DNA from 2 places in the Xanthomonas sp. NCPPB 1826 genome. Region 2 is predicted to be linked to the other one. Evidence: predicted binding sites of a transcription regulator. Region 2 holds the regulator's gene; the other holds the start of a gene.
What was found. Region 2 encodes FliA, which starts transcription of late flagellar genes. Its sites were predicted from a motif close to TAAAGTTTNNCNNNCNNNGGCCGATAA; they were not measured.

Region 1 (15,218 bases), 1.3 Mb from region 2:
CATCCACGAACGGCTTGAGTTCGAGCATGCGCGCCTGGTCGCGGGCCGGATCGCGTTTGGCGCGCTCTGTTCGCAGGATCATCGCCTTGAGATAGCGCGGGTAATTGGCCAGCGCCTCGGCGGGTGTCTCGCGCAGGAAACCGGCGTGCACCAGCGCACGCAGCTGCTGCTCCATATCGTCCAAGTTGCCGCGCGCCCAGCCCATCAACGGCGCTTCCAGCAGGGGCTTGAGCTCGGCCACCGCGGCGAGAATGCTTTCGGCCAGCTTGAGCCGTTCCATCGCCTCGCCGAACAGCCGCTTGACCGCCTCGTCGCGGCGCTGCGCGAAGGCGCCGGGGTCGCGGATCGCGCCCAGACCATCAGCCAGCACCGCGTTGAGCGCGGCATCGACCAGATCGCCGCGCAGGCGCTCCTGCGATTCGATCGCCGCGTACAGCAGGCCGGTCTTGGGCGACACCGGCAACTGCTTGCGCGCCTGCTTGATCTTGTCGGCCAGCGCGATTTCCAGCAGCCGGCGCACGCCGCGCGGATGCGCCTGCGCCGCCTCGTTGCGGTCGGCAAAGATGCGCAACGCCGCGTCGTCGCCCTGATCCACCAGCGCCGGATAGGCCGGCACGCCGGCTTCGCCGGCAACCTGTTCGGGAATCGGCGTGGACGGAAAATCACGCAAGCCCTCGGCAGCCAGCGCGCGCCCTGCACGCGCGGCGAAGGCCTGGCCGGCACGCTCGCCAAAGCGGGCGCGCAATCCATCCAGATCGCGCGACTCGGCCAGCACCTTGCCGTCGTCATCGCGCAGGCGCAGGTTCATCAGCAGATGCGTGTCCAGCGACTCTTCGTCGAAATCCAGCGCCGCCACCTGCGTACCGGTGGTCTTGGTCAGAAAGCGCGCCAGCTCGCCGCGGATGTCATCGGCCGAGGCGATGCTGTAGGCCTCGTAGAACGCGCGCCCGAAATCCGGGGCCGGCACATAATTGCGCCGCTGCGCCTTGGGCAAGCTGCGAATCAAGGCCGATGCCTTGTCGGCAACGAAGCCCGGCGCCAGCCACGACAGCCGCGCCGGATCCAGCGCGTTGAGCAGGTGCAGCGGCACCTCCAGCGTCACCCCGTCATCGATGGCGCCCGGCTCGAAGCGGTAATGCAGCGGCAACCGCGCATCGCCCAGCGGGAAATACTTCGGAAAACGATCGGCCTCGCTGCCTTCGCCCGGCAACAGGTCATTCAAGCTCCAGTGCAGGCTGCGGCGCTTGTCCGGCGGCAGGGTTTTCCACCACGCATCCAGCCCGCTGGCCGAATGCAGTTCGGCCGGGATGCGGTCCAGATACCAGCGCGCCTGCCAGTCTTCGTCGGCCACGATGCCGGCGCGGCGCAGCTTGGCTTCTTCTTCGCGCGCCTGTTCCAGCACCTTGAGGTTGTCGGCGATGAACGCCGCACGCGTATTGATCTCGCCCGTGACCAGGCCCTGGCGCACGAACAGGTCATGCGCGCCGGCCGGGTCGATCTTGCCAAAATGGACCGGCTTCTTCGGCGCCAGCACCAGGCCGAACAGGCTGATCTGTTCGGACGCCACCACCTGCCCCTGCGCACGCGACCAATGCGGGTCGAAATGCTTGCGTGCCAGCAGGTGTCCCAGCTCGGCGATCGCCCAGTCCGGCTCGATCGCGGCATTGGTCATGCCCCAGACTTTTTGCGTGTCCAGCAGCGTGGCGGCCAGAATCCACGGCGGCGGCTTGCGTGCCAATGCCGAGCCGGGGAACGGCACGAACCGGCGTTGCCGCGCGGCGAGAAAGTCGCCTTTTTCGGTGCGATGGCCGATCTGCGTGGGCAAGCCGGCCAGCAGCGCGCGGTGCAGGGCCTGATACGCCGCTGCACGTTCGCGCTCACTGGTGCGTGCCGTGGCTTCGGCCGCTTCGGCCTGTTTGGCGGCAGCGGCAGAGGTGGGTTGTGCAGGTGGCGCGTTCGGATCCGGCTTGCCTTCGCGCGCCAGCCGCGCAGCGCGATGCAGCTGCCCACGCGTGGGCCGGTTGGCGTTGTGCCCATCCTCGCGCGCAGGCGCGCTGGCACCGGCCAGCAATGGCGCCAGCATCGCGGTGGCCGGCTCTTCGCTCCAACCCAGCTCTTCGCACAACAGGCGCAGCTGCCGATGCAGCTCGCGCCATTCGCGCATGCGCAGGAAGCCGAGAAAATGCCGGTTGCACCAGTCGCGCAGCTTGGACTGGGTGAGATCTTCGTGCACCTGTCGGTAGGCCTCCCACAAGCGCAGGATGCCGACGAATTCCGAGCGTGCATCGGCAAACAGCGCATGCGCGTTGTCGGCCGCTTCGCGTGCCTCGGGCGGGCGCTCGCGCGGATCCTGGATGCCCAGGAAGGCGGCGATGATGATCATCTCGCGCAGGCAGCCGTGCTGTTGCGCAGCCACCAGCATGCGCGCCAGCTTGACGTCCACCGGCAGGCGCGCCATCTGGCGGCCGGTCGCGGTCAGGCGGCGGTTGCCGTCGATCGCGCCCAGCTCGAGCAACTGCTGCCAGCCATCGGCGACCGCACGCTCGTCCGGCGCTTCCAGGAAAGGGAAATCCTCGATCCGCCCCAGCCCCAGTTGCAGCATGCGCAGGATCACGCCCGACAGCGACGAGCGGCGGATTTCCGGATCGGTGAATGCCGGCCGCGCGGCAAAGTCCGCTTCGGCATACAGGCGGTAGCAGATGCCCTCGGCAATGCGCCCGCAGCGGCCCATGCGCTGGTTGGCGCTGGCCTGCGAGATCGGCTCGATATGCAGCCGGTCCAGCTTCTGGCGCGGGCTGTAGCGCTTGATCCGCGCAAAACCCGGGTCCACCACGTAACGGATGCGCGGCACCGTCAGCGAGGTTTCGGCCACATTGGTGGCCAGCACCAGGCGCCGACGCGGCCCCGGGTTGAACACGCGGTCCTGGTCGGCCGCCGACAGCCGCGCGTACAGCGGCACCACTTCGGTTTCGCGGTACTTGCGCCGTTCCAGCGACTGGTGCGCATCGCGGATCTCGCGCTCGCCGGGCAGGAACATCAGCACGTCGCCACGCGGATCGATGCGGGTGATCTCGTCGATCGCCGCCACGATCGCATCGTTGACGGTGCGTTCGCCATCGCGGCCATTGCCACGCTCGCCGTCTTCAGTGTCGCCGGCCTCGCCTTCGAGCGGCCGGTAGCGCACTTCGACCGGGAAGGTGCGGCCTTCCACATCGATCACCGGCGCATTGTCGAAATGCTGGGCGAAGCGCTCGGTATCGATGGTGGCCGAGGTGACAATCAACTTCAGATCGGAGCGCTTTTGCAGCAACTGCTTGAGATAGCCCAGCAAAAAATCGATGTTGAGGCTGCGTTCGTGTGCCTCGTCCACGATGATGGTGTCGTAGGCCGACAACCAGCGGTCGCTGGCGATCTCGGCCAGCAGGATGCCGTCGGTCATGAACTTGATCCGCGACTGCTCGCCGACCCGGTCGGTGAAGCGCACCTGGAAGCCCACCGTGGTGCCCAACGGCGTCTTCAGCTCCTCGGCCACGCGCGCCGCCACCGCGCGCGCGGCGATCCGGCGTGGCTGGGTGCAGCCGATCATGCCGGCCGCACCGCGCCCGGCCGCCAGACACAGCTTGGGCAGCTGGGTGGTCTTGCCCGAGCCGGTTTCGCCGGCGATGACAACCACTTGATGGTCACGGATCAGCGCGATGATGCGCTCGGCCTCGCGCGCGATCGGCAGTTGCTCATCGAGTGTGATGGCCGGCTGCTGCTCAGCGCGCGCCTGACGTTGCGCCTGCGATGCCGCCAGCGCCTGCTCGAAGGCCTCGCGCACCTGCGGGTTGCCGGGCTTGCCTTGCCAGCGCGACCATAGACCGAGCAGCCGGCCACGGTCGCGGCTCATCGCGCCATCGACGGCGCGGCGGCGCTCACGCAAGGTGTTGGCAAGGTCGGTGTCGATAGCGCTCATTGATGGAAAAATGTGAAAGATTGAATGACAAGAGATCCTTTAGCCTGTCTATTGTGACCCGATATCAGTTTCCTCAGGAGGACCATCCACATGTCCAAGAAAAAGAACGCCAACAAGCCCGTCTTCATCAATGAAGCATTGGACGCACTGCCGGTCGCCGCAGCATCGGCACCACACATCGATATCGGGATCAAGGACAGCGATCGCAAGCAGATCTCCGACGGTCTGGCCCGCTACATGGCTGACGCCTTCACCTTGTATCTGAAGACCCACAACTTCCACTGGAATGTCACCGGGTCGATGTTCAACTCGCTGCACACCATGTTCGAGACGCAGTACACCGAGCAGTGGGCTGCGCTGGACGAAGTGGCCGAGCGCATCCGCGCCCTGGGCTACAACGCACCGGGCTCCTACAGCGAGTTCGTCGCCCTGACCTCGATCCCGGAAGAACAGGGGCTGAGCGACAGCGCCGACTGGCGTGAAATGGTGCGCCAGCTGGTCAGCGGCAACGAGGCGGTCTGCCGCACCGCACGCAAGGTGCTGGGCACCGCCGACGACGCCGGCGACGACCCGACCGTGGACCTGCTGACCCAGCGCCTGCAGACCCACGAGAAGTACGCCTGGATGCTGCGTTCGCTGCTGCAGTAACCCCCTTGGCTTCCCCCCCCGCGGGTTTGCCCAAGGTTTCGCTGCGCCGAAACCTTGGGCTCCTGCTGCATAAATTAGACACAGAGCCTCTCTCCCCTCGGGCGAAAAGTGACAGCTTTCGCGCCATGGGCGCGCGTGTCTTGGAGCGCCCGCGCCACAAGCGCGGGCTGGGGCGCGGAGCGAGGGGTTGGGGTGAGCTTACGGAGCGAAGCTCCAGTCGCCTTAGGCAACGCTCGGCCACCGGCCATTTTCCATGCCGCACGCCGCATATTCAGCAACGTCCGCATCAGCACTCGTGGGCGCACCCACCACATCGCGGCAATCCCCGACGCGCCATCGCGCAACAGCGTCAGCCTGACACCGACCAGGGCTTGACCCGCGCGGTATCCTAAGCGGATGTCTTCCCCCGCCCACGAACTGCTCAGCCGCGTCTTCGGTTACGACGACTTCCGCGGCCCACAGCAAGCCATTGTCGAACACGTCGCTGCGGGTAACGATGCCTTGGTGCTGATGCCCACCGGTGGCGGCAAGTCGCTGTGCTATCAAGTGCCGGCGCTGTTGCGCGACGGCATCGGCATTGTGGTCTCGCCGCTGATCGCGCTGATGCAGGACCAGGTCGAGGCCTTGCGCCAGCTCGGCGTGCGCGCCGAATTCCTCAATTCCACGCTGGACGCGGAGAACGCACAGCGGGTCGAACGCGCCCTGCTGTCGGGCGATCTGGACCTGCTTTACGTCGCCCCGGAGCGCCTGCTGAACCCGCGCTTCCTGTCCCTGCTGGAACGCAGCCGCATCGCGCTGTTCGCCATCGACGAGGCGCATTGCGTCTCGCAGTGGGGCCACGATTTCCGCCCCGAATACCGCCAGCTCACGGTGCTGCACGAACGCTGGCCGCATATCCCGCGCATGGCGCTGACCGCCACGGCCGATCCGCCGACCCAGCGCGAGATCGCCGAACGCCTGGACCTGGTCGACGCGCGCCACTTCGTCAGCTCCTTCGACCGCCCCAACATCCGTTACACCGTGGTGCAGAAGGACAACGCGCGCAAGCAGCTGCAGGAGTTCCTGGGCCGCCACCGCGGCTCGGCCGGCATCGTCTATGCGATGTCGCGGCGCAAGGTCGAGGAGACCGCGCAATATCTGTGCTCGCAGGGCTTCAACGCCCTGCCTTACCACGCCGGCCTGCCGGCCGAGGTGCGCGCGGAAAACCAGCGCCGCTTCCTGCGCGAGGACGGCATCATCATGGCCGCCACGATCGCCTTCGGCATGGGTATCGACAAGCCGGACGTGCGCTTCGTGGCGCATGTGGATCTGCCCAAATCGCTGGAAGGCTACTACCAGGAAACCGGCCGCGCCGGCCGCGATGGCGATCCCGCCGAGGCCTGGCTCTGCTATGGCCTGGGCGATGTGGTGCTGCTCAAGCAGATGATCGAACAGGGCGAAGCGGCCGAGGAGCGCAAGCGGCTGGAGCGCGCCAAGCTCGATCACCTGCTCGGCTACTGCGAATCGATGCAATGCCGCCGCCAGGTGCTGCTGGCCGGCTTCGGCGAGACCTATCCCAAGCCCTGCGGCAACTGCGACAACTGCCTGACACCTGCCGCCGCCTGGGATGCCACCGTGGCCTCGCAGAAGGCGCTCAGTTGCGTGTACCGCAGCGGGCAGCGCTTCGGTGTCGGCCACCTGATCGACATCCTGCGCGGCAGCGAGAACGAGCGCATCAAGCAGCTCGGCCACGACCAGCTGAGCACCTACGGCATCGGCCGCGACCTGGACGAGCGCACCTGGCGCGGGGTGTTCCGCCAGCTGGTGGCGGCCAGCCTGCTGGAGGTCGACAGCGAGGGCCACGGCGGACTACGCCTGACCGATGCCAGCCGCCAGGTGCTCAAGGGCGAGCGCCAGGTGATGATGCGGCGCGAGAACCCGGCTGCCGGGCGCGAGCGCAGCGCGCAGCGGACCGGCCTGCCGGTGCAGCCGCAGGATCTGGTGCTGTTCAATGCCTTGCGCGGCCTGCGCGCGGAGCTGGCCAAGGAGCAGAACGTGCCGGCCTTCGTGATCTTCCACGACAGCACGCTACGCAATATCGCCGAACAGCGGCCGACCAGCATCGATGCACTGTCGCGCGTCGGCGGTATCGGTGGCGGCAAACTGGCCCGCTATGGAGCGCAACTGATCGAGATCGTGCGCGAGCAGGGCTGATGCAACAGCATGTGTCATCGCGGTGGCGGGGCTGGCACAAAAATCCGCAGAATCGACAGCGCGCATTCAATCAGCAATTGCTAGTTTCACAAGGCGATCTGGCACGCGCTGTCAGTCCCTCTTGAGTAGAGTCCACCCATGAAACGCAGCCTGCTTCTTCTGGCCACTCTGTTTGCCGCCGGCAGCGCGCTTGCCCAGGCCGGCGAGAGCAGTGCCGAGCCGGGGTCGGCGCGGTCGCTGGACCTGAGCGTTCCGCAAGCCCCGGTGCAGTACCGCTCCGACCCGGAATACAGCACCGATCCGCCGGGCACCTTCTACGGCGACAAGAGCGGCCCCAAGCCTGCGTTGACCCGCCCCAGCGCGGCCTCACTTGCCGCCGAACGCGCCGAACAATGCCAGGGCAAGCTGCATGGCGCAGTCGAAACCGGCATGGGCTATTCCAACCGCGGCGGCAACAGCAACTGGCAGGCCGTCAACCTGAATTCCTGCAAGACCTATTACGACGACGACGGCAAGGCGCACCAGATCGGCGTCAGCATCAGCGTCGGACGCGGCGAAGGCGCGCTGTTCGGCCCGCGCTACGGCCCCGGCGGCTACGGCCCCGGCCCGTTCGGCTGGTAACCGTACGGCTCCGTCTGCGTTGACAGAGGGTTCACTGCCGCATCGCTGAGAATGTGGCCTGCCTTACGAGACGTGCTCATGTCACAGAACAAGGAACGGCCAGTTGTATTCGTCGTCGAAGACGGCGATGGCACCCGACAACTCAGCTGCCTTGTGCTGGAAAGCTATGGTTTTACCTGCCGTAGCGCAGGCTCGGTCGAAGAAGCGCTGACCCTGATCGAAAGCGACCCGCGCGTCGATGTGCTGTTCTCCGACATCCATTTTCCGGGCGGCCTGACCGGCGTGGACCTGGCGCTCAAGACGGCGCACGCGCCCTACAACCTGCCGGTGCTGCTGACCTCCGGCCTGGCGGTCGAGTATGTGGAAGAGATCCTGCCGGACGGTGTGGCCTTCCTCGAAAAGCCCTATACCCCCGAGCAGCTGCTGAGCGCGATCCGCAGCGTGATGGCCAAACACCGGGTGCTCCCTACCCCGGTCGCATAAGGGCAGCGGCACCGCGCAGATCGATATGCCGGCTTCCGCTGCAACTCGGCCTTCGGTGATGTGACCAGGCTCGGGTGAGGATGGACGCACCCCGATGTGACGAAAACTGTCGGAAACGTCCCGACAAGCTGTCGGCGCGGCCCCGATTTACGTGATGCGCACCTCATTTAGACTGCAGCCACCGGACGCGAGGCCTGTTGGGCCGCTCGACTCGCGAGGCGCTGAGCACGCCCCTGCCGGAACATTTGCCTGCACCGGCCAAGCGGTTCCCACATCGTGGTGGGTTGGTCGTCCATCAGCCTGGCTGCGCGCTTTACTCAATGAAAAAGTCGTTCGTGCGCAAGCGCAGACGACTCACTTGGGTTTGCAGTCGAACTGCTCGGTGACACGCCGGCCCTGTATCCGAGCTCCAACGTTACGAGCTCCAACCTGCACCTCGATCTGTGCTGACGCAGGTTGTGGCTGAGCTCATGCGCTGGCGTTGCATGCGCGTTGAATTGATCACCGGCATAGCGATCTCCAAACGCTGCTGCCTATGCGCTTGTGGCTTGAGACTTATCGGTTTGCGGTTACCGCCAACACAGCGTCAGTGCGCCGGTATTCGCACGGCAGCGCCGGCAGGCAGATGCCCAGCAAGCGCGCTCGCAGCTGTAGCGTGCTCTTGCGCGCATGGCGATGCACCGCTGCTGCGAGGGACGAATGCAGTGTATTTCACGCCATCAAGCAGGCCGCTCGCTAGGCTGATGTCAGTGCAGCACTTGGCTGCGAAGACTTTCAGGAAATTCCTATGGGCGACAATTCGTTTCTGTCACCGGCGTTCGTCATTCTGGTTATCGGCGTGATTGCCGTGGTGTTCTGGCTGGTGACCCGCGCCAAGAAGAAGCGCAACAAGAAGTAAGCAACACAGGAAGCGCGCCAAACATCGGGATGCCACATAGCCTGCGCTTGATGCGCACTTACCCTCAGTTGCTGATGCCAAGCGCCGGTCTAGGCCGGCCTTGCCTGGCACAACTAACACGCACTACTTCCCGCGTAACAGCGCACCAGTGCTGAAGCTGTCTGGACAGCAAGGCCCCCGCAGCGACATCGCTGCGTTGAGGCCGCACGACATTTGATGCACATACCGTGTCAGCAGCATCGGCAGGCGACCGCCTTGCGATTAGGCGCGCCGAAAACCGACACCAATTAGAACCGCTCGCCTGTCGGCAGATAGCGCCATTCCCCAATGGCCAGCTTGCCCAGCGACACACGGCCCACGCGCAGGCGCCGGATGCTGACCACCTCCAGCCCCACCTCACCGCACATGTAACGCAGCTGGCCTGGTTGCACGTGCTTGATCGCAAACCGCAAGCGCTCTTCGTTCTGCCAGCTCACCTTGCACAGCGACAGGCTGCGCTGCTGATACACCAGGCCATGCGCAAGCCGCGCCATGCCATACGGGCGCAGCTCACCGCGCACCTCCACCAGGAATTCCTGTTCGATCGAGGTCGCATCGGCACTGAGCCTGCGCAGCACGCGGCCGTCCTGGCTCAGCACCAGCAAGCCGCTCGCTTCGTCCTCCAGCGGCAGCGGCGCGTTCAAGCGCAGGAAGTGCCGCTTCAGCACCCGCATCTCGAGCTGGTCCAGTGCGCTGCGCGTTGCCGGCGTGGCCAGTGCCAGCGCCGCTTCGGCGCTCATGCCTGCCGGTTTGTGCAGCAGCAGCGTGGCAGGCTCGGCAGCTGCGAGCACGGCGTCTTCCGCCAGCGTCACCTGCGCTGCAGTGGCCAAGGCTTGCGGCTCTTCGACCACGGCCCCGTCCACACTGACCCAGCCGCCTTCGATGTATTGCTGCGCCTCGCCACGCGAGCAACCGAACAGCGCGGCCACGCATTTGTCGAGACGGATCGGATCGGACATCGGGCGAGCTCGGCTTCAGGGCACGGCAGTGTACGTGCTGGGTCGATGGATGCGTGAGGCCGGCTTCTGCACCGCCCGACAACATGGGAAACTGGGCGCTCACACAGGAGATTGCAGATGTTCATCAAGTTCGGCACCACCCGGGTCCGCCTCAACCATATCTCCGTCATCAGCGATCCCTTCAATGCAGGCGAAAACTTCGGCTCGTATTGCCACTCGGTCCGGGTCGGCCTGCTCTCCGGCGAGGAAATCTTTGCACGCTTCAATACCGAAACCGGCGCCGAGCAGCTGCATGCAGAGGTGCTCGCTGCACTGGAAGGTTGAGCGCAAGACCCACAGTGCCGTCACGCGCGTGATGCCTCACGCGCGATGGGCGTTGCCGGCAGAGCAGCCAGCACTTGCGGGCCCGCAAATCGCTCGCGGCAACGTGGGCTTGTCGCACCGCATCACGGCCGATCCAAGCACCTGAGCACTCGGTAGCAATGGCGCCGCCGCTGCTTGAAGACAAGCGCATTGCCGGTATCGCGACACGGGATGAATTGCACCCTGTCCCAGCAACGTCCTTGCCCTGGGTGCATCGCCACCCGTCATCAGAACGTCGGAAAATCGTTCCGCCGTTGGCACGCTTCGATCCAGCCATAACGCAATAAACAAGCAATTTCTGCGCGCATGTCAGGCCGCTGCGGACGGCTGTCGGGAAATTTCTTCCACACGATGAATTCAATATAAGTACTTTCAAATACGAGCCTTTAGCTCGTCGCAATCCGGCCGCTAGCTGGGGCAAGACGCTCTGGTGGATGACCCATTCATCAAGCCCCTCAGTTGCACTACCTGGATGCGGTCATGAATACATATCTGCAACGCCTCAATGTCGGCCGCCGCTTGGGCATGGCCTTTGGCATCTTGATCCTATTGTCGGGCCTGCTTGTGGCCACCGGCCTGGTCACCATGTCCAACGCCCGTTTCGAGCTGGACACTATCGTCAACAGCAACATGGAGAGGATCCAGCTGTCCTCGGAAATGCTCGACGCCAACACCAACGTGGCAATCGGCCTGCGCGACATCGTCATGGTCTCTGGCGACGCGGCCAATCGCCGTGCGATGGACATGATCGAAAAGAACCGCGCACGCTACAAGCAGGCACACGACGCCTTGGCCGCACTGCCCAGCAGCGCGGCTGAAAAACAGGCGCTCGACCTGGTGCAGGAAAAGCGCGACATCTCGGTCAAGCTCAATAACCAGATTCTCGAATACGGCCTCCGCGACCAGAACCAGGAAGCGCAGGCCTTGCTGCAAGGCGACGCCGCAGCGGCCATGGATGCGCAGCAGACGGCGATCCGCGAGAACGCTGCACTGGAGCGCCGCCTCAGCAAGGATGCCTATGCGGCCGCGGTTGCCTCGATGCATCGAGGGAAAATCACCCTGGCCACCGGCGGCATTGCCGCACTGGTCATCAGCGGCCTGCTCGCATGGCTGATCACTCGCAGCCTGACCCAGCCGCTCAGCCAGGCCACACGCACCGCAGAAGCGATCGCGGCCGGCAACCTGCACAACGATGTGCACACCAACGCCAACGATGAAACCGGCCGTCTGCTCAAGGCCATGGACAAGATGCAGCTGCAGCTGCGCAACCTGATCACCGCGCAAACCGACATGGCCAGGCATCACGACAATGGCCAGATCAGCTTCCGCATCGATGCGGCCGCATTCCCGGGCGACTATGGGCGCATGGCCAACGACACCAACCTGCTGGTTGCCTCGCACGTGGCAGTGCAGACCGACCTGGCACGCATCATGGGCCGGTATGCGGTTGGCGAACTCTCCGAAGACATGCAGCCGCTGCCCGGCGAAAAGGCCGTTTTCAGCGACACCATGTCGCAGGTCAAGCTCAACCTGTCGGCGATGAATCACGAGATCAAGCATCTCGCCCAGGCCGCCGCCAATGGCGACTTCAGCGCGCGCGGCGATGCCGAGCGCTTCCAGTTCGACTTCCGCATCATGGTCGAAAGCCTCAACCACCTGATGTCCACGGCCGACGGCAATCTGCAGTCGCTGTCGTCGCTGCTGCAGTCCATCGCCGCTGGCGACTTGACCGCACGCATGAGCGGCGAATTCCGCGGCGTGTTCGCACAGATGCGCGATGACGCCAACACCACGGCCAGCCAGCTGGCGCAGATCGTCGGCAACATCCAGGAGTCGGCCGTGTCGATCAACTCCGCGGCCAGCGAAATCGCCGCCGGCAACCAGGACCTGTCGCAACGCACCGAACAGCAGGCAGCCAACCTTGAAGAAACCGCAGCATCGATGGAAGAGCTGACCTCCACCGTCAAGCAGAATGCCGAAAGCGCACGCGAGGCCAACCAGCTGGCGATCGGCGCCGCACGCGTCGCCTCGCAAGGTGGCGACGTGGTTGGCAAGGTGGTGGACACCATGACCGGTATCGAAGCCTCGTCCAGGAAGATCGCCGACATCATCAGCGTCATCGACGGCATCGCCTTCCAGACCAATATCCTGGCCTTGAACGCGGCGGTGGAAGCCGCCCGTGCCGGCGAGCAAGGCCGCGGCTTTGCCGTGGTGGCCTCGGAGGTGCGCACGCTCGCGCAGCGGTCCTCCGGCGCCGCCAGGGAGATCAAGAACCTCATCGATGACTCGGTGCAACGCGTGGCCGAGGGTTCGGCACTGGTGCACAGCGCAGGCAAGACCATGGGTGACGTGGTGGCCAGCGTGCAACGCGTCACCGACATCATGGGCGAGATTTCTGCAGCCTCGCAGGAACAGTCGGCCGGCATCGAGCAGGTCAACCAGACCATCACCCACATGGACGAAACCACCCAGCAGAACGCTGCGCTGGTGGAAGAAGCCACGGCCGCCGCGCGCGCGATGGAAGAGCAGGCGGTGCAGCTCACCGATGCGGTGGCGATCTTCAAGATCGACGCACGCCAGACACGGCAGTCCGCTTCGCGCGTAGCGGCACCGGTCGCACAGCTGCTGAGCAAGGTCCGCAACGCCTGAGCCAGCAGCCGGCACTGCGCCGTCGACCGGGTCGTCGGTGCAGCCATGCTGATGCGACACTGTGGATGTGCCCGCAGCCATTGATGCCATCGCACACGCAGAAAGCGCCTGCCAGGGCGCTTTCTGCGTTTATCCCGCACGCTCACCGGCATTCGGTGCAGACAGCTCAAACACCCGCAACGCGCGCGCAGTGCCCACAAAAAAACCTGGAAAACAAGCACGCAAACCACTCAAAAGCGCTTGTTTCCAGCGCCATGCCTGGTTACGCTGCGCCGGTCGAAAGAGAGCAGGCCGGATGGTAGCCCGGCCACCGTCTGCAGCGCAGGCGGCATCTTAGCCATCGGTACCCACGACATCCGCAGCCGGCGATGCCGGCACTGCAGGTGTGTCCGTGCGTGCTCTCGTCACCGCTCGGCACGCCTTCTCAATCAGGAAGGATCACCCGTGAATACCAGTAACGACAGTCGCGATCTGCATCACCCACGCAACGGCGAGCATGCCAACGTGCATGCTCGCGCATACGCAGGGGCCGCAGACGCAAAGCCATACGACGATGCCTTATCGCACTGGAAACAAGCCCATCTCGACACGCGCGTGATCTGGCGGCGGCAGCTCATGCTTCAGGACGGGATGTCGGTGCTGTTGGCAGCCTGGCAGATGCCGCATTCGCTGCGCTGGGAGTGGGAAGCCATCGACCTGCGGCAGGATCGGCACCTGTGCGGCGGCAACTGCGATTCATCGCTGGCGGCAATGCGCGCTGCCGATGCCTGGCCGGCACTGTGCGGTGACGAGGTCGCAGTGCTCGCCTAACATCATGCAGCGCGGCAGCGCGTTGAACCGTCTTTCTGCCCTGACGCAGTGCCATGCCGGTGCGGCCGCGCAACAGCCGGCCCGCCGCGGCTAGCGCGTGTAGAGACCGGGACGATAGCGTTCCATCAGCGACTGCGGAGCCAGCGGCGGCGTGAAGCCGTAGCGCGCATAGAGACCATGCGCATCGCTGGTAGCCAGGCTGAAACGGCGCAGCCCCTGCAGACCGGGGTGCGCCATGACCGCATCCATCATTGCCTTGCCATAGCCCTTGCCCTGGTGCTCGGGCAACACGAACACATCGCCCAGATAGGCGACGGTTGCATAGTCGGAAACCACCCGCGCAAACGCGACCTGCCCGCCCTGCAGAAACCCGCCGAAGCACAGCGAGTTGGCGATGGAGCGCTGTACTACCGCAAGCGGAATGTCCCTGGCCCAGCTGCTGTGCTGGGCCAGGTAGCGATGGACCAGCGCAACATCGAGTTCGGAGTGATCGGTGGAAACGCGCAGCGGCGACATGACGACAGCTCCGGCAACAGTGGGCCTCAGGGTAGCGCCTGCGCAGGCAGCAGCAACAGTGCGCACAGCACCAGCATGAATCCTGCGATCGCCGCATCCAGCACACGCCATGCGCGCGGATCGCAGAAGGCCGGCTGCAACAAGCGCGCGCCATAACCCAGAGCGGAAAACCAGGCGATGCTGGCCAGGCACGCACCCGACGCGAATGCCCAGCGCAGCTGGCCCGGGTAACGCGCGGACAGGCTGCCCAGCAGCAGCATCGTGTCCAGATAGACATGCGGGTTGAGAAAGGTAAATGCCAGGCACGCCAGCATGGCGCGCTGCCAGCGTTGCGCACCGGCCTGCGACGGCGCCAACCCGCTGGTGCCACGCCAGGCCCTGCGTGCAGCCAGCGCGCCATATGCCGCGAGAAATGCAGCTCCCGCATAGCGAAGTCCCTGCAGCAGCTCCGGCCATTGCGTCACCAGCACGCCGATCCCGGCCACGCCCAGCACGATCAGCGCGATATCGCCGAACGCGCAAATCGCCACCACCAGACCGACATGCTGGCGCTGCAGTCCCTGCCGCAGCACGAATGCATTCTGCGCACCGATTGCGATGATGAGACCTGCGCTGGCGATGAAGCCAGAGATTGCGGCTTGAAGGAACACGAGCATCTCCCGGATCACAGGCGCCAATGCTGGGCGTTCCGCTGCAATTAGGAAAACTAAATCTTCTGTATCCTGCTTAGAACTTCTAATCCTGCCGAACGTCATGGATCTTCTGCATCCGCAACTGGCCGCATTCGCTGCCGTTCTCGAGGAAGGCAGCTTCGACGCCGCTGCGCGTCGGCTGTCGGTGACGCCGTCGGCGATTTCGCAGCGGGTCAAGGCGCTGGAAGACCGGCTCGGCCAGGTGCTGGTGATCCGCAAGGCCCCCTGCCGCCCTACCCCGGCCGGCGAGCGCCTGCTGCGCCGGGTGAAGCCGATGCAGGTCCTGGAATCCGAAGCGATCGCCGACTTCCTCCCCGGCGACAGCAGCGCCGGGCATCCGCGCACGCTGGCCATCGCCGTCAATGACGACTCGCTGCAGACCTGGTTTCTGG
Region 2 (15,218 bases):
CCAGCGTGCGCATCGACAGCGTCAGCCGTGGCGGCGTGCCGGTGCAGCGCGGCCAGTTGCTGGGCTGGAGCGACAAGCCGCTGCATATCGAGCTGTCCACGATGGAGGTGTACGACGACCCGAGCCGCCTGACCGTGCGTTACCGCTTGCTCGGCCTGCACAACGAATGGATCCAGAGCGACAACCTGTCGATCGACCAGGCGCCGCTGCCCTCCGGGCATTTCCGGCTGCAGGTGCAGGTGCTGGACCGCTACCGCCGCACCGCCTCGCCGATCGCCGACCTGCCGTTTGCGGTGGCCCCGCTGTGGTGGCGCAGCCCGCCGGCGATCGTGCTGTATGTGCTGATCGGCAGCGCGTTGCTGGCCGGCCTGTGGCGCTGGCGGCACCGCCATCTGGTCGCGCGCGAGCGCATGCTGGCCGAACTGGTGGCCGAGCGCACCTATCAGCTGGAACACGAAAAACGCGATCTGGAAAGCGCGCGCGCAGCGCTGGCCCTGAAGGCCAGCCACGATGCCCTGACCGGCCTGCTCAACCGCTCCGGCGTGCTCGAAGCCATGGCCGAAGAACTGCAGGCCTGTGCGCACGGCGGGCACCCGCTGGCGGTGGTGCTGATCGATCTGGACCACTTCAAACTGGTCAACGACGAACACGGGCATCTGGTCGGCGATGCGGTCCTGGCCAAGGTCGGCGCTCGCCTGACCGCCTGCCTGCGCGACTCGGACAAGGTGGGCCGTTACGGTGGCGAGGAACTGCTGTTGCTGCTGCCGGGCATGTCGCAGCATAGCCAGCACCGGCTGCGCGCCATCCACGAAAAGCTCAGCCTGGCACCGTACGAGGTGGGTGCCGCCCGGCCGCTGCAGGTGACCTGTTCGGTCGGCGTGGCCTGGTTCCGGAACGGCGACAACGCCGCCACGCTGCTGGCGCGTGCCGACGAGGCGCTGTACCGCGCCAAGCGGCATGGCCGCAATCGCATCGAACCGGAAGAGCCCGAATCGTCGGTGGCGTGAGCCCAAGAGTCGCCGGTCGGGCGCAGCTCGCTGCGTACGGATTTCAGCTCGACGCACAGCATCCACGCATGCACTGGCAGCTACCCGCATGCCGGTCACGGCACCGCAGCATCGCCCGCACCGTCACCTCGCGCGCAGCCCCCTCGCCTCCAACGCATCACAGCCATCGCCGGCGGCCCCTGCCCGGCCGACCAGCGCAGTTGCGCGTGACCTGCGGCGCATGCACGTCGATCGCCGCCGGCTGCCCGCAGGCGCTCAAGAAGTGGCGCCCGGGGTCGCTAGGTGCTTGAGCAAGTGCGTCCCTCGGCGCCGGAAGTGGATGGGTGGTCGGAACCTATAACCCTGGCATGGTGATGCTGTCGCTGGTGGTGGCCGTGCTGGCCTCCTATACCGCACTGCATCTGGCCGCACGTGTGACTGCCAGCCGTGGCGGCGATGCCGTGGCCTGGCTGATGGGCGGCGCGGTGGCGATGGGGATCGGCATCTGGTCGATGCACTTCGTCGGCATGCTGGCGTTTCGCCTGCCGATTCCGCTGGGCTACGACCTGGCGTTGACGACCTATTCGATGCTGGCGGCGATTCTGGCATCGGCATTCGCGCTGTGGCTGACCTCGCGGGCCGATCTGCCGTGGCCGCGGCTGGGCATGGGCGCGGTGCTGATGGGGCTGGGCATCGCGCTGATGCACTACATGGGCATGGGTGCGCTGCGCATGTCCCCGGCCATCAACTACGACCCGCTGCTGTTCGGGCTGTCCCTTGCCATCGCCATCGGCGCCTCGGCGGCGGCGTTGTGGATCGCCTTCCGGCTGCGCCACGACGGCCGCCGCTACAGCCTGCGCCTGATCGCGGCGATGATCATGGGCGTGGCGATCGTGGGCATGCATTACACCGGCATGGCGGCCGCGCAGTTCGCGCCCGGCAGCATCTGCGGCGCGGCCGCCGGTGCGCATCTGCCGCTGCCCTGGCTGGCCGCGGTGGTGGTGCTGGTCACGCTGGCGCTGCTGGCGCTGGCACTGGTGATCTCGGTGCTGTCGCGGCGCTTCCAGCAACGCACCGACGTGCTCGCGCGGTCGTTGGCGCAGGCCAATGCCGAGCTGGTGCTGGCCGCCCTGCACGACCCGCTCACCCGCCTGCCCAACCGCGTGCTGCTGCACGAGCACGTGCTGCAAAGCATCGACCGCGCCCAGCGCGACGGGCAACGCTTTGCGGTGATGCTGATCAACCTGGATGGATTCAAGGCCATCAACGACGGCTACGGCCACCAGTTCGGCGACCAGTTGCTGGTGGCGGTAGCCGGGCGCATGAGTGCGCACCGGCGCGCCCACGGCAGCCTGGCGCGGCTGGGTGCCGACGAGTTCGTGCTGGTGTCGGCCATCGCCGACCCCGAGGATGCCGCCGCCATCGCCGCGCATCTGCTGCAGGCGCTGGCGGTGCCGTTCCTGGTCGCCGACCAGGAATTGCGCCTCAGCAGCAGCGTCGGCATTGCGCTGTATCCGGAGGATGCCGGCAGCGAACATCAGTTGATGATCCATGCCGATGCGGCGATGAGTCACGCCAAGCAGGCCGGCCGCAACCGTTACAGCTTTTTCGAGCGCTCGATGACCGGCACCACCCGCGAGCGCCTGCAGCTGCTGCAGGATCTGCCGCGTGCGCTGGAACTGGGTCAGTTCGTCCTGCACTACCAGCCCAAGTATTGCGCCGACGATGGCCGCCCGGTCGGCGCCGAGGCGCTGCTCCGCTGGCAGCACCCCGAGCGCGGCCTGGTGCCGCCGGACAGCTTCATCCCGCTGGCCGAACGCAGCGGCATGATCGGCCCGCTCGGCAGCTGGGTGCTGCAGCAGGCCTGCCGGCAGATGCGCGACTGGCGCGAGGCGGGACATGGGCACTGGCGGGTGGCGGTCAACCTTTCGGCCACGCAGCTGGCCTCGCCCAGCCTGCTGGACGAGGTGGCCACCACCCTGGCCAACTACGCGATCCCACCGGCCCAGCTCACCCTGGAAATCACCGAGAGCATGGCCATGCGCGATGCCGAGGCCTGCCTGCGCACGCTCGGCCAGCTCAATGCGCTGGGCGTGCGCATTGCCATCGACGACTTCGGCACCGGTTATTCCAACCTGATGTACCTGCGCAAGCTGCCCGCGCACGAACTCAAGATCGACCGCAGCTTCGTGCAGGCCCTGGACAATGGCCCGGAAGACATCGCCATCGTCGCCGCGGTGGTGGCACTGGCGCACACCATGCGCCTGCAGGTGGTGGCCGAGGGCGTGGAGACCACCGCCCAGCGCAACACGCTGGAACGGCTGGGCTGCGACCAGCTGCAAGGCTACCTGCTGGGCCGGCCAATGGACGCCGAGCACTTCATCGCGATGGTGGTCGCCCAACGCGACGGCCCAACTCGCCCGACCGGCTGAGCGAAGGCGTCAAAACAACCGCCGCCCCGGCATCCACGCGCAACGACCCGCCAGCAGTCCCACGCACAGCCGCTGCGTCCCGACTACCCAATCCCCAATCCCAATCCCAATCCCAATCTCAATTCCCCAATCCCGATTCCCGATTCCCGATTCCCGATTCCCGAACTGGAACGCCACTTGCATGACACAGGGCTGACCAGTCACCGGCACCTCCATGTCCGAGTCCGAAGACGGCGGCGAACGCACAGAGCTTCCCACCGAAAAACGCCTGCGCGAAGCCCGCGAGCAGGGCAACATCCCGCAATCGCGCGAGTTGTCCACTGCCGCAGTGTTCGGTGCCGGCGTGTTCGCGCTGATGGCCCTGGCCCGCGGTATCGGCGATGGCGCCAGCGTCTGGATGAAGACTGCGCTCAGCCCGGACCCGAAGATGCGTGAAAACCCGATGGCGCTGTTCGGCCATTTCGGCGACCTGCTGCTGCAGCTGCTGTGGGTGATGCTGCCGTTGATCGGCATCTGCCTGGCCGCCGGCCTGGCCGGCCCGCTGTTGATGAGCGGGCTGCGCTTTTCCGGCAAGGCGATCATGCCCGACCTCACCAAGCTCAACCCGATGAACGGGATCAAGCGCATGTGGGGCAGCAACAGCCTGGCCGAGTTGATCAAGTCGGTGCTGCGGCTGCTGTTCGTCGGCCTGGCTGCCAGCCTGTGCATCTCCAAGGGCCTGCACGGCCTGCGCTCGCTGGTGAACCAGCCGCTGGAACAGGCGGTGGGCAACGGCCTGGACTTCACCAAGAGCCTGCTGTTCTACACCGCCGGCGCGCTGGTGCTGCTGGCCGCCATCGACGCGCCCTACCAGAAGTGGAACTGGCTGCGGAAGCTCAAGATGACCCGCGAAGAGATCAAGCGCGAGATGAAGGAGAGCGAGGGCAGCCCGGAGGTCAAGGGCCGCATCCGCCAGATGCAGATGCAGATGTCGCAGCGCCAGATGATGGAAGCGGTGCCCAAGGCCGACGTGGTGCTGATGAATCCGACCCACTACGCGGTGGCGCTCAAGTACGAAGGCGGCAAGATGCGCGCCCCGATCGTGGTGGCCAAGGGCGTGGATGAAATGGCCTTCCGCATCCGCGAAGCCTGCGAACAGCACCGCGTGGCGATCGTCACCGCCCCGCCTTTGGCACGCGCCTTGTATAGAGAAGCGCAAATCGGCAAGGAAATTCCCGTGAGACTCTATTCGGTCGTGGCCCAGGTGCTGTCCTACGTCTACCAGCTGCGTGGCTGGAACGGCGGCCCGATGCCGGAATTGCCGTCGCTGGACGTGGATGAGTTCGGCAAGGGAGCCAGCGCATGAGCGCCCAACCCGCCCCGATGAATGCCCGGCGCATCATGGAGTTGCTGCGCAACGGCCTGGGCGCGCCGCTGGCGCTGATGGCCATGCTGGCCATGCTGATGGTGCCGCTGGCCGCGCCGGTGCTGGATGCGCTGTTCACCTTCAACATCGCCATCTCGCTGATGGTGCTGCTGGCGGTCGTCTACGTGCAGCGCCCGCTGGAATTCACCATTTTCCCGATCGTGCTGCTGATGACCACGATGCTGCGGCTGGCGCTGAACGTCGCCTCCAGCCGCGTGATCCTGATCAACGGCCAGGACGGCCATGCCGCAGCCGGCAAGGTGATCGAGGCGTTCGGCCAGTTCGTGATCGGCGGCAACTACGCCGTGGGTATCGTGGTGTTCGCGATCCTGACCATCATCAACTTCGTGGTCATCACCAAGGGTGCCGGGCGCGTGTCGGAAGTGACCGCGCGCTTCATCCTGGACGCCATGCCCGGCAAGCAGATGGCCATCGACGCCGACCTCAACGCCGGTTTGCTGACGCGCGAGGAAGCCAAGGCCCGCCGCGAGGAAGTCCGCGAGGAAGCCGACTTCTACGGTGCGATGGACGGTGCCAACAAGTTCATCCGCGGCGACGCCATCGCCGCCATCCTGATCCTGTTCATCAACCTGGTCGGCGGCATGGCGGTGGGCATGTTCCAGCACGGCATGAGCTTTGTGGATGCCGCCTCCACCTACACCCTGCTGTCGATCGGCGACGGTTTGGTGGCGCAGCTGCCGGCCCTGCTGGTGTCGTCCTCGGTCGCCTTGCTGGTGACCCGCGCCTCGCGCGCGCAGGACATGCGCGGCGCCATGATCAGCCAGGTGTTCGGCCAGCACCGCGCCCTCGCGGTGGCCGCAGCGATCCTGGGCCTGGTCGGCCTGGTGCCGGGCATGCCCAACGTCGCGTTTTTGACGCTGGGCCTGATCCTGGGCGTGATCGCCTGGAAAATGTACAAGCGCAGCCTGGTCATCCCGCCGACCGGCGACCCCGCCACCGATCCCAAGGCCGCCGCCGCGGCCACTGCCGCCCAGGCCAGTTCGGAGCTGAGCTGGGACGAGCTGCGCCCGATCGACCCGCTGGGCCTGGAAGTGGGCTACCGGCTGATTCCGCTGGTTGACAAGAATCAGGGTGGCGAACTGATGGCGCGCATCAAGGGCGTGCGCCGCAAGCTCACCCAGGACATCGGCTTCCTGGTGCCGCCGGTGCATATCCGCGACAACCTGGAACTGTCGGCCAACGCCTACCGGTTGCTGGTGCACGGAGTGCCGGTGGCCACTGCGGAAATCTATCCCGATCGCGAACTGGCGCTGGACCCGGGCGGCGCGCTCGGCCAGCTCGACGGCATCCCCGGCAAGGACCCGGCGTTCGGCCTGGACGCCACCTGGATCCAGCCGCACCAACGCGCCTATGCCGAATCGATGGGCTACACCGTGGTCGACCCGGCCACCGTGGTCGCCACCCATCTGTCGCACCTGATCCGCGAACACGCCCCGGAACTGCTCGGCCACGAGGAAGTGCAGCAGCTGCTGGCGACCCTGGCCAAGACCGCGCCGAAGATGGTCGAAGACCTCACCCCGAAGGCGCTGCCGCTGTCGGTGGTGGTGCGCGTGCTGCAGAACCTGCTGATCGAGCGCATCCCGGTGCGCCAGCTGCGCAAGATCGTCGAAGCGCTGGTCGAGCACGCCCCGCACAGCCAGGACCCGACCACCCTCACCGCCGCGGTACGCACCTCGCTGGGCCGCTTCATCGTGCAGGAAATCGCCGGCATGTCGGCCGAGCTGCCGGTCTACACGCTGGCCCCGCAGCTGGAGCGCGTGCTGCAGGAGTCCACCCACGGCAACGGCGTGGCGCTGGAGCCCGGCCTAGCCGAGCGCCTGCACCAGAGCCTGGCCGACTGCGTCGGCAAGCAGGAAGCCCGCAACGAGCCGGCAGTGGTGCTGGTGCCCGGCCAGGTCCGCGCCGCCCTGGCCCGCCTGGTCCGCCACAGCGTCCCGTCCCTGTCGGTACTGGCCTACAGCGAAGTGCCCGAAGACAAGCGCCTGAAGCTGGTCGGCACGATCAGCTGAAACCGCCCCGCCGACCAACGCCCCCCGTGGGGGCGCACCCGGGCGCGACAGGCGTTACCGGCACACCCCGTCGCGCCCGGGTGCGCTCCTACGACAGGCCAGGCAATCCGACAACACACCACAGACGCTGACACCACTGTAGGAGCGCACCTGGGCGCGATTGGCTTTACCGGCACATCCCGTCGCGCCCGGGTGCGCTCCTACGACAGGCCAGGCAACCCGAGAACACGCCGCGGACGCCGACACCACCGTAGGAGCGCACCTGGGCGCGACAGGCGTTACCGGCACAGCCCGTCGCGCCCAGGTGCGCTCCTACGACAGGCCAGGCAATCCGACAACGCACCGCAGACGCCGACACCACCGTAGGAGCGCACCTGGGCGCGACAGGCGTTACCGGGACGGCCCGTCGCGCCCAGGTGCGCTCCTACGAACCTACCCACCACGCTGGCCAGCGATGGCAGCAGGCCGGAGACCGACCAGCGCCCCGGCGTCGGAAAGCCGCCACTGGCCCGGATCTCCAATCGATTGCACGGCGCTGGCCGTTTCCAGGCATCCCGAGCGCCCCAGACTTGGCCTTCCGGCCGCCAGCGCTTCCGCCCGCACGACGACGCCAGCGCATCGCCGCCCCGGAAAAAAGTCAATCAATCCATCGACTTGAAGCCGTCGGACCCGGCCGGACACACAGCCCCCGCCTGTTCCTAACGCCCCAGCTTCCCGCGCCGGAACCCCGGCACCCCGTTTTGGCACGCCGCGTGCATTAGCTCTGCCGAGACCGCAGCCAGCGCCACCGCTGCGGGGCGAGAGCAGCACTTGGAACAACCGAACGGGACAGGCAACTCATGACGCTGGCAACACACCCACATTCATCGCGCACCCGTCCGGCGTCCGGCGGGTCCCGTTCCTGGAGGCACTTCGCATGAAAATCAAACGCTTCGTTGCCCCGGACATGCGCACCGCATTCCGCATGGTGCGTGAAGAACACGGCCCGGACGCAGTGATCCTGTCCAATCGCCGCACCGCCGAAGGCATCGAGATCGTCGCTGCCAGCAACTACGACGAAGAACTCGTGCAGCGCGCCCTGGAAACCGCGCGCTCCGAGACGCCGGCCGTTGCCGCCGCGCCGATCCCGTCGGCAGCTGCCCCGCAGGCACCGGCCCCGCAAGCCGCCGCCGCACCGGTCCACGCACCGCTGAAGCAGGCCGCCGATGCCGGTACGAGCCAGCGCCAGCGCGTTGCCAGTGCCGCCGAAGACATGATCGCCGCGATGGCGCTGCGCCAGCCGGTCAATGTGCCGCGCCAGCCGCAGGTCCCCGCACCGGTGCGTAGCGCTGCCGTCCCCTCGCCTGCCGCCCAGGCCCTGGCCCATGCCGTCGCGGTGACCGCCGCGCCGCGCCAGGAACACGCGCTGTCGGCCGTGCCGGAACAGCTGTTCGCCGATTTCCTGACCACCGCGCCGGTGCAGCGCGCCGCCGTGCAGGCTGCCCCGGTGCAGGCCCCGACCCCGATCATGGCCGCCGCTGCTGCCCCCGTGCAGGCCGGCTACGACCAGGACGAAGACGCGCTGGACGACGACGCCGACTTCGACCTGGACGCGCTGCCGCAGATCCTGCCGCCGGCCGCGTTGCCGCCGCTGGTGGTCGCCCCGCCGGCGCTGGCCGCGGTGCCGGTCGCCGCCGCCCCGGCGCCGCAGAACGATGAAGAACTCAAGCAGTTGCGTGGCGAGCTGGCGCTGATGCGGCAGATGATCGAGCGCGAAATGAACCGCCTCACCGACGAGCGCCTGCGTGGCTCGCCGGTGCGCGCGCAGGCTCTGGAGCTGATGGACGACTACGGCTTCGACGCCGGCCTGATCCGCGACGTGGCACTGCAGATTCCGGCCGATACCGAATTGCACCGCGGCCGCGGGCTGATGCTGGGCCTGCTGTCCAAGCGCCTGCCGGTGGCCCCGGTCGACCCGCTGGAACGCGGCGGCGTGATCGCCCTGGTCGGCCCGACCGGCGCCGGCAAGACCACCACCATCGCCAAGCTCGCCCAGCGCTTCGCCGCCCAGCACGCCCCGCGCGATGTGGCCCTGGTCACCACCGACACCCAGCGCGTCGGCGGCCGCGAGCAGCTGCACAGCTACGGCCGTCAGCTCGGCATCGCCGTGCACGAGGCCGACAGCGCCGAGAGCCTGCTGGAACTGCTCGAGCGCCTGCGCGACTACAAGCTGGTGCTGATCGACACCGCCGGCATGGGCCAGCGCGACCGCGCCCTGGCCGCCCAGCTGAACTGGCTGCGCGCCGCGCATCAGGTCACCTCGCTGCTGGTGCTGCCTGCCAACGCGCACTTTTCCGACCTCGACGAGGTCGTGCGCCGCTTTGCCCACGCCAAGCCCCAGGGCGTGGTGCTGACCAAACTTGACGAGACCGGCCGCTTCGGTAGTGCGCTGTCGGTCGTCGTCGATCACCAAATGCCCATCACCTGGGTGACTGACGGACAGCGGGTCCCCGACGACCTGCACCGCGCCAATGCCGCCAGTCTCGTTCTTCGCCTTGAAGATTTGCGGCGCGCTGCCGATAAGCCCTGTACTCCGGAGCACAACCATGCAGTCGCGTGAATACGCCAAGCTGACCAACGCCTTCCCCCTGTCGGCGACCCGTCCCGAGCCCCTGGGCCCGGTGCGCACCATTGCCGTGACCGGTGGCAAGGGCGGCGTGGGTAAAACCAACATCTCCGCCAACCTGGCCGTGGCGCTGGCCGACATGGGCAAGCGCACCCTGCTGCTGGACGCCGACCTGGGCCTGGCCAACCTGGACGTGGTGCTGGGCCTGTCGCCCAAGTACACCCTGGCCGACCTGATCGCCGGCCGCTGCACGCTGGATGAAGTGATCATCGAAGGCCCCGGCGGTGTGCTGGTGGTCCCGGCCGCCTCCGGTCGCCGCCACATGGCAGAACTGGCCCCGGCCCAGCACATCGGCCTGGTCAACGTGTTCTCCGAGCTGGAACGCGACCTGGACGTGATGGTCATCGATACCGCCGCCGGCATCACCGACAGCGTGCTGACCTTCTGCCAGGCCGCCCAGGACACCGTGGTGGTGGTCTGCGACGAGCCGGCCTCGATCACCGACGCCTATGCGCTGATCAAGGTGCTCTCGCGCGAACGCGGCGTGGACCGCCTGCAGATCATCGCCAACATGGTGCGCGACCCCAACGAGGGCCGCCTGCTGTACGACAAGCTGTCGCGGGTCTGCGAAAAATTCCTCGGCGACGTGTCGCTGAACTACCTCGGCCACGTGCCGCAGGACGACTGGTTGCGCCTGTCGGTGCAGCGCCAGCAGCCGGTCATCAAGGCCTACCCCGCCAGTCCGTCGGCGCAGGCCATTGCAGAAATCGCTCGCCGTACCTCGCGCTGGCAGGCCCCCACCGTGCCGCGCGGCAATGTCGAGTTCTTCGTCGAACGCATCATCCAACGGGGAGTGGCCGCATGAGCACCGCTACCGCAACCACGGCCAGCGCGCAGTACCGCGCCGTGCAGCGCAACAACGCCAACGATATCGTCACCCAGCACGCCGACCTGGTGCGCCGCATCGCCCACCATCTGGCCGCGCGCCTGCCGGCGAGCGTGGAAGTGGACGATCTGATCCAGGCCGGCATGATCGGCCTGATCGAAGCCTCGCGCAGTTACGACTCCGAACAGGGCGCCTCGTTCGAGACCTATGCCTCGATCCGCATCCGCGGCTCGATGATCGACGAGATCCGGCGTGGCGACTGGGTACCGCGCTCGGTGCACCGCCGCGCACGCGACGCTGCCGCCGCCGTGCGCAAGATCGAACAGCACACCGGCCGCGCCGCCGCCGCCACCGAAGTGGCCGCCGCGATGGAGATGCCGCTGCCCGACTACCTGCGTCTGATGGAAGATGCCGCCCGCGGCCAGGTGCTGAGCCTGGAGTCGCGGATCGAGGATCACGGCGAGCTGGACACCACCGCCAAGGGCGGCCCCAATCCGCAGCAGATGATGGAGCGTGGCGAATTCGGCCGCGAGCTGGGCAAGGCCATCGGCCAGTTGCCCGAGCGCGAGCAGCTGGTGCTGTCGCTGTACTACGAACAGGAATTGAACCTGAAAGAAATCGGCGCCGTGCTCGGTGTCAGCGAATCGCGCGTCTGCCAGATCCATGGCCAGGCGGTGGTGCGTCTGCGCGGCCGCCTCAAGGTCTTCGAACTGGCCGATGCCGGTGTCGAAATTGACGAATGATTTTTTCGCGTATTTTTAGTGTTAGGAGCTTGATGTGAACAAGAACATGCGGATTTTGATCGTGGACGACTTCTCGACGATGCGACGTATCGTCAAGAATCTGTTGGGCGATCTGGGCTTCACCAATACCGCAGAGGCCGAAGACGGCAACAGCGCATTGGCGGCGTTGCGGGCCGGCCCGTTCGATTTCGTGGTCACCGACTGGAACATGCCCGGCATGACCGGCATCGACCTGCTGCGCAACATCCGCGCCGACGCCAAGCTCAAGCACCTGCCGGTGATGATGGTGACCGCCGAAGCCAAGCGCGAGCAGATCATCGAAGCGGCCCAGTGCGGCGTGAACGGCTACATCATCAAGCCGTTCACCGCACAGACGCTGGAAGAGAAGCTGGGCAAGGTGTTCGAACGTCTGGCGGCGACCGCCTGATGAACGCCACCGTGGAAGCCGATGCCGAACGTGCCGCCCTGATCGAGCGCCTGCAGCACGCGCTCGATGCACTGGAAAGCGGTGACCAGGTCGCCTGGCGGCGCGAGGTGGACCACCTCGCCGCGCTGCGCACGCGCCCGATGATGCAGAGCCTGAGCCGGCTCGCGCGCGAACTCGGGCAGGCGCTGGGCGAGCTGCCCACCGTGCCCGAGGAAGCCGGCGAACTGGACGATGCCTGCTCGCGCCTGGACCACGTGGTGGAAATGACCGAGAAGGCCAGCCATCGCACGCTGGACCTGGTCGAGGAATGCCGCGAGCTGGCCAACCAGCTGCGCGACGGTGGCCTGAACCAGGACCAGGGCGCGCTGATGGACAAGATGCGCCATAACCTGACCGAGCTGTCGCTGGCGCAGAGCTACCAGGACCTGAGCGGCCAGATCATCCGTCGCGTGGCCGGCATCGTGCGGCGCGTGCACGAGGGCTTCGGTGCGCTCGGCCTGCCGCCGAAGAATCCCGAGCCGAAGAAAGACGACGGCGGTCTTGCCGGTCCTGCAGTCAAGGGCCTGGACCGTCACGCGGTGTCGCAGGACGACGCCGACGACCTGCTGTCCGGATTGGGGCTGTAACCATGAGTGCTGTTCCAGACGATATTGCTGCCGATTTCATTGTCGAGGCCCAGGAAATCCTGGATCGCCTCGGCGAACAGCTGGTGTCGCTGGAACAGGCACCGGACGAAGCCGACCAGCTCAACGCGGTGTTCCGCGGCTTCCACACGCTCAAGGGCGGCGCCGGCTTCCTGGCGATCAAGCCGATGGTCGAGCTCTGCCACGCCGCCGAGGAAACCCTGGGCATGGCACGCTCCGGCCAGGCGGTGTTGCAGGCGCATCACTTCGATGCCGCGCAGCAGTCGCTGGATTATCTGCAGGCCATGCTGGATGCGATGGGCTCGGGCGAAACCGTGCCGCATGCACCGGCCTCGCTGATTGCGCAGTTCGATGCCAAGAGCGGCCCGCCGGCGGTCAAGGCCGCGCCCAAGGCCGCTGCCGCTGCACCCGCACACGATGACGCACATGGCGCTGCTGCGCCTGGCGCCAAGGCCGCGCCCAAGGCGGCGGCCAAGGCGGCCGACGCCGAGCAGACCGTGCGCGTGGACACCAAGCGCCTGGACGCCATCGTCAACCTGATCGGCGAACTGGTGCTGTCGCGCAATCGCCTCAAGACCCTGCGTACCCGCCTGCGCGACGAAGAACTCGACCGCGCGGTCAGCACGCTGGACATCGCCACCGCGCGCCTGCAGACCGCGGTGATGCGCACCCGCATGCAACCGGTCAGCAAGGTGTTCGCACGCTTCCCCAAGGTGGCCCGCGATGTCGCGCGCACGCTGTCCAAGGAAGTGGAGCTGGAACTGATCGGCGCCGAGACGGAACTGGACCGCAACCTGGTCGAGGCCCTGGCCGACCCGCTGGTGCACCTGGTGCGCAACGCGATCGACCACGGCATCGAATCGCCGGCCCTGCGCGAAGCCACCGGCAAGCCGCGCAGCGGTCACGTGCGCCTGTCGGCGCAGCAGGAAGGCGACTACGTCAGCATCGAAATCCAGGACGACGGCGCCGGCATCGACCCCGAACGCCTGCGCGAGATCGCCCGCAACAAGGGCCTGATCGATGCCGAAGCCGCCGCCCGCCTGAGCACCGACGAGTGCCTGCATCTGATCTTCATGCCGGGCTTTTCGACCAAGGCCGAGGTCACCGACATCTCCGGCCGCGGCGTGGGCATGGACGTGGTGCAATCGCGCATCCGCGAGTTGAGCGGGCAGATCCAGATCCAGTCCGAACTGGGCCGCGGCAGCCGCTTCATGATCCGCGTGCCGCTGACCCTGGCGATCCTGCCGACCCTGCTGGTGCAGGCCGGCGAAGCCGTCTACGCCCTGCCGCTGGCGCGCGTGGTCGAAGTGCTGCACGCCCCGCAGACCTCGCTGGGCTGGTTCGACGGCCGCGCCGTGCTGGACCGCCGCTCGCACACCCTGCCGCTGATCGACCTGCGTCGCTGGCTGGGCGTGCCTGCCGAACAACCGCCGCTACTGACGGTGGTGCTGCTGCAGGCCGGCGAAACCCGCTTCGGCCTGGTGGTGGATCAGGTGCGCGGCCGCGAGGAAGTGGTGATCAAGCCCCTGCCCCGCGCCCTGCGCGGCCTGCCCGGCTACGCCGGCGCCACCCTGATCGGCGACGGCCGCATGGCGCTGATCCTGGATGTGGATGGGCTGCGTTCCAGCGATCATTGAGGTTGGGGATTCGGGATTGGGAGAATCGGGAATCGGGAATCGGGAATCGGGAATCGTCAAGACGATCCTGGTTGCCTGATCTAACGACAACGGCCGCGTACTGCGGCCGTTGTCGTGTCACTACCAGCATCGCTGCCGATCTATGTCGCTACGCGCGCAGGCATGGGCGCGATGGTTTGGCGACGGCTAGGCTGCCGTGGAAGTGAATCTGGAACCGTTATTTCAGAACCATTACTTCACCAGACCTCACACCATCCGGTGTTGAGGCGCAATCGACTGCTCTCGCTGTTGCTCCTGCTGCTGGGATTGCTGGTGGCGCTGAGTTTCGCCCAAGGCCTGTAATTGCGCCAAGGATTGCTCGACGGGCTGCGCAATCGCATCACTCGTCTTCATATGCGCCATCTTGTGAGCGGGATCGTTCAACGCACCTTCCACAACGAAGACGTTCTCGCCCTGGCGCACGGACTTGGTGTTCTCGCTCAGCACGACATGATCGATTCGCGACAACCCGTTCTCTTTGGCTAAATACGCGCTGCTTGCTGCCAGCCGTGCGCTGTTGTTGTCGTACTCGCGGCCGAGACCTTGCTCAAGGCGGCGAACGGCTTCTTCTGCTTGGTGATGCAGCGGATCTGTTGGCAGCACTCTCGCGAGCTGTGTTACTTCCTGTAGTGGAGATACCTGCTCACCGGGCGGCTGCGCCTCACCAATCATCTTCTGCCAAAGTTCCTGCTTGGGCTTCGGATTGTTGTGCTCCTTATTCAACTCACTTGTAGGCACAGGAGCAGGAATGCTCTTGATATCATCTACGTTTTCTACGGGTCTGATATCCCCCTCAAAGTCTTTATCAACTCCATCTTTTGTCTTCCGGTGCAGTCCAGCATGATTGAGCGCATCCCATGTGAAGTCGATACAACTGTTTTTAGCACCGTGATATTCCATATTGAACCCGTGCTTAGCAGGGGCCGCGCCGAAGGCCTCCAGCTTTTCATACTGCGCCTTATCGATCTCCATCGTGCGTGAGTAATATGGTTTTTGGTAGGTATCGACGTCATTGAACGAAACTTTTCCTGGCCCGCTAGCCTCGCCATGCTTGATGGGTGAGAACCCATAACTTTTGACAGTCGTTCCGTCGTCAATCGAGTAGTACATATGGCCACCGAAGGATGTGCCTCCGGCCATCAACGGCGTACCTGCGGCAGCGACGTAGACAGTGACTGCATAGCGCTTTTCATGATCATCCATGCTCACTCCCCTCACTTTCCTTTGTAGGTGTAAGCGACAAGAAGTTGAGCATTAGCCGCAACCAGCGCCTCGGCGTTCTGATCAAAGCGCAGTTTGAGCCGATAACGGCCTGGCTGGACAGCATTGCTATAGCCGAACGCCAACTCCCTGGACGCGGTCTGTTCAGTAGACAAACCGGCGT

Region 1: the regulator FliA is predicted to act here: its motif matches at 10,545-10,571, upstream of AC1PLA_RS15570 (methyl-accepting chemotaxis protein).

The regions. Positions count from the first base shown of each region.
Region 1 is NZ_CM161521.1:3,674,793-3,690,010, forward strand. Features, by position in the region: gene hrpA (ATP-dependent RNA helicase HrpA) at 1-3,955, opposite strand, end outside; gene AC1PLA_RS15540 (Dps family protein) at 4,046-4,603, shown strand; gene recQ (DNA helicase RecQ) at 5,000-6,796, shown strand; gene AC1PLA_RS15550 (hypothetical protein) at 6,935-7,417, shown strand; gene AC1PLA_RS15555 (response regulator) at 7,496-7,900, shown strand; gene AC1PLA_RS15560 (rRNA pseudouridine synthase) at 9,086-9,796, opposite strand; gene AC1PLA_RS15565 (hypothetical protein) at 9,914-10,120, shown strand; gene AC1PLA_RS15570 (methyl-accepting chemotaxis protein) at 10,640-12,808, shown strand; gene AC1PLA_RS15575 (hypothetical protein) at 13,253-13,618, shown strand; gene AC1PLA_RS15580 (GNAT family N-acetyltransferase) at 13,709-14,134, opposite strand; gene AC1PLA_RS15585 (LysE/ArgO family amino acid transporter) at 14,161-14,790, opposite strand; gene AC1PLA_RS15590 (LysR family transcriptional regulator ArgP) at 14,888-15,218, shown strand, end outside.
Region 2 is NZ_CM161521.1:2,361,018-2,376,235, reverse strand. Features, by position in the region: gene AC1PLA_RS10210 (ligand-binding sensor domain-containing diguanylate cyclase) at 1-1,007, shown strand, start outside; gene AC1PLA_RS10205 (putative bifunctional diguanylate cyclase/phosphodiesterase) at 1,331-3,418, shown strand; gene flhB (flagellar biosynthesis protein FlhB) at 3,633-4,763, shown strand; gene flhA (flagellar biosynthesis protein FlhA) at 4,781-6,853, shown strand; gene flhF (flagellar biosynthesis GTPase FlhF) at 7,770-9,452, shown strand; gene AC1PLA_RS10185 (MinD/ParA family protein) at 9,439-10,323, shown strand; gene AC1PLA_RS10180 (RNA polymerase sigma factor FliA) at 10,320-11,087, shown strand; gene cheY (chemotaxis response regulator CheY) at 11,122-11,514, shown strand; gene AC1PLA_RS10170 (protein phosphatase CheZ) at 11,514-12,140, shown strand; gene AC1PLA_RS10165 (chemotaxis protein CheA) at 12,143-13,795, shown strand; gene AC1PLA_RS10160 (XVIPCD domain-containing protein) at 14,042-14,944, opposite strand; gene AC1PLA_RS10155 (hypothetical protein) at 15,049-15,218, opposite strand, start outside.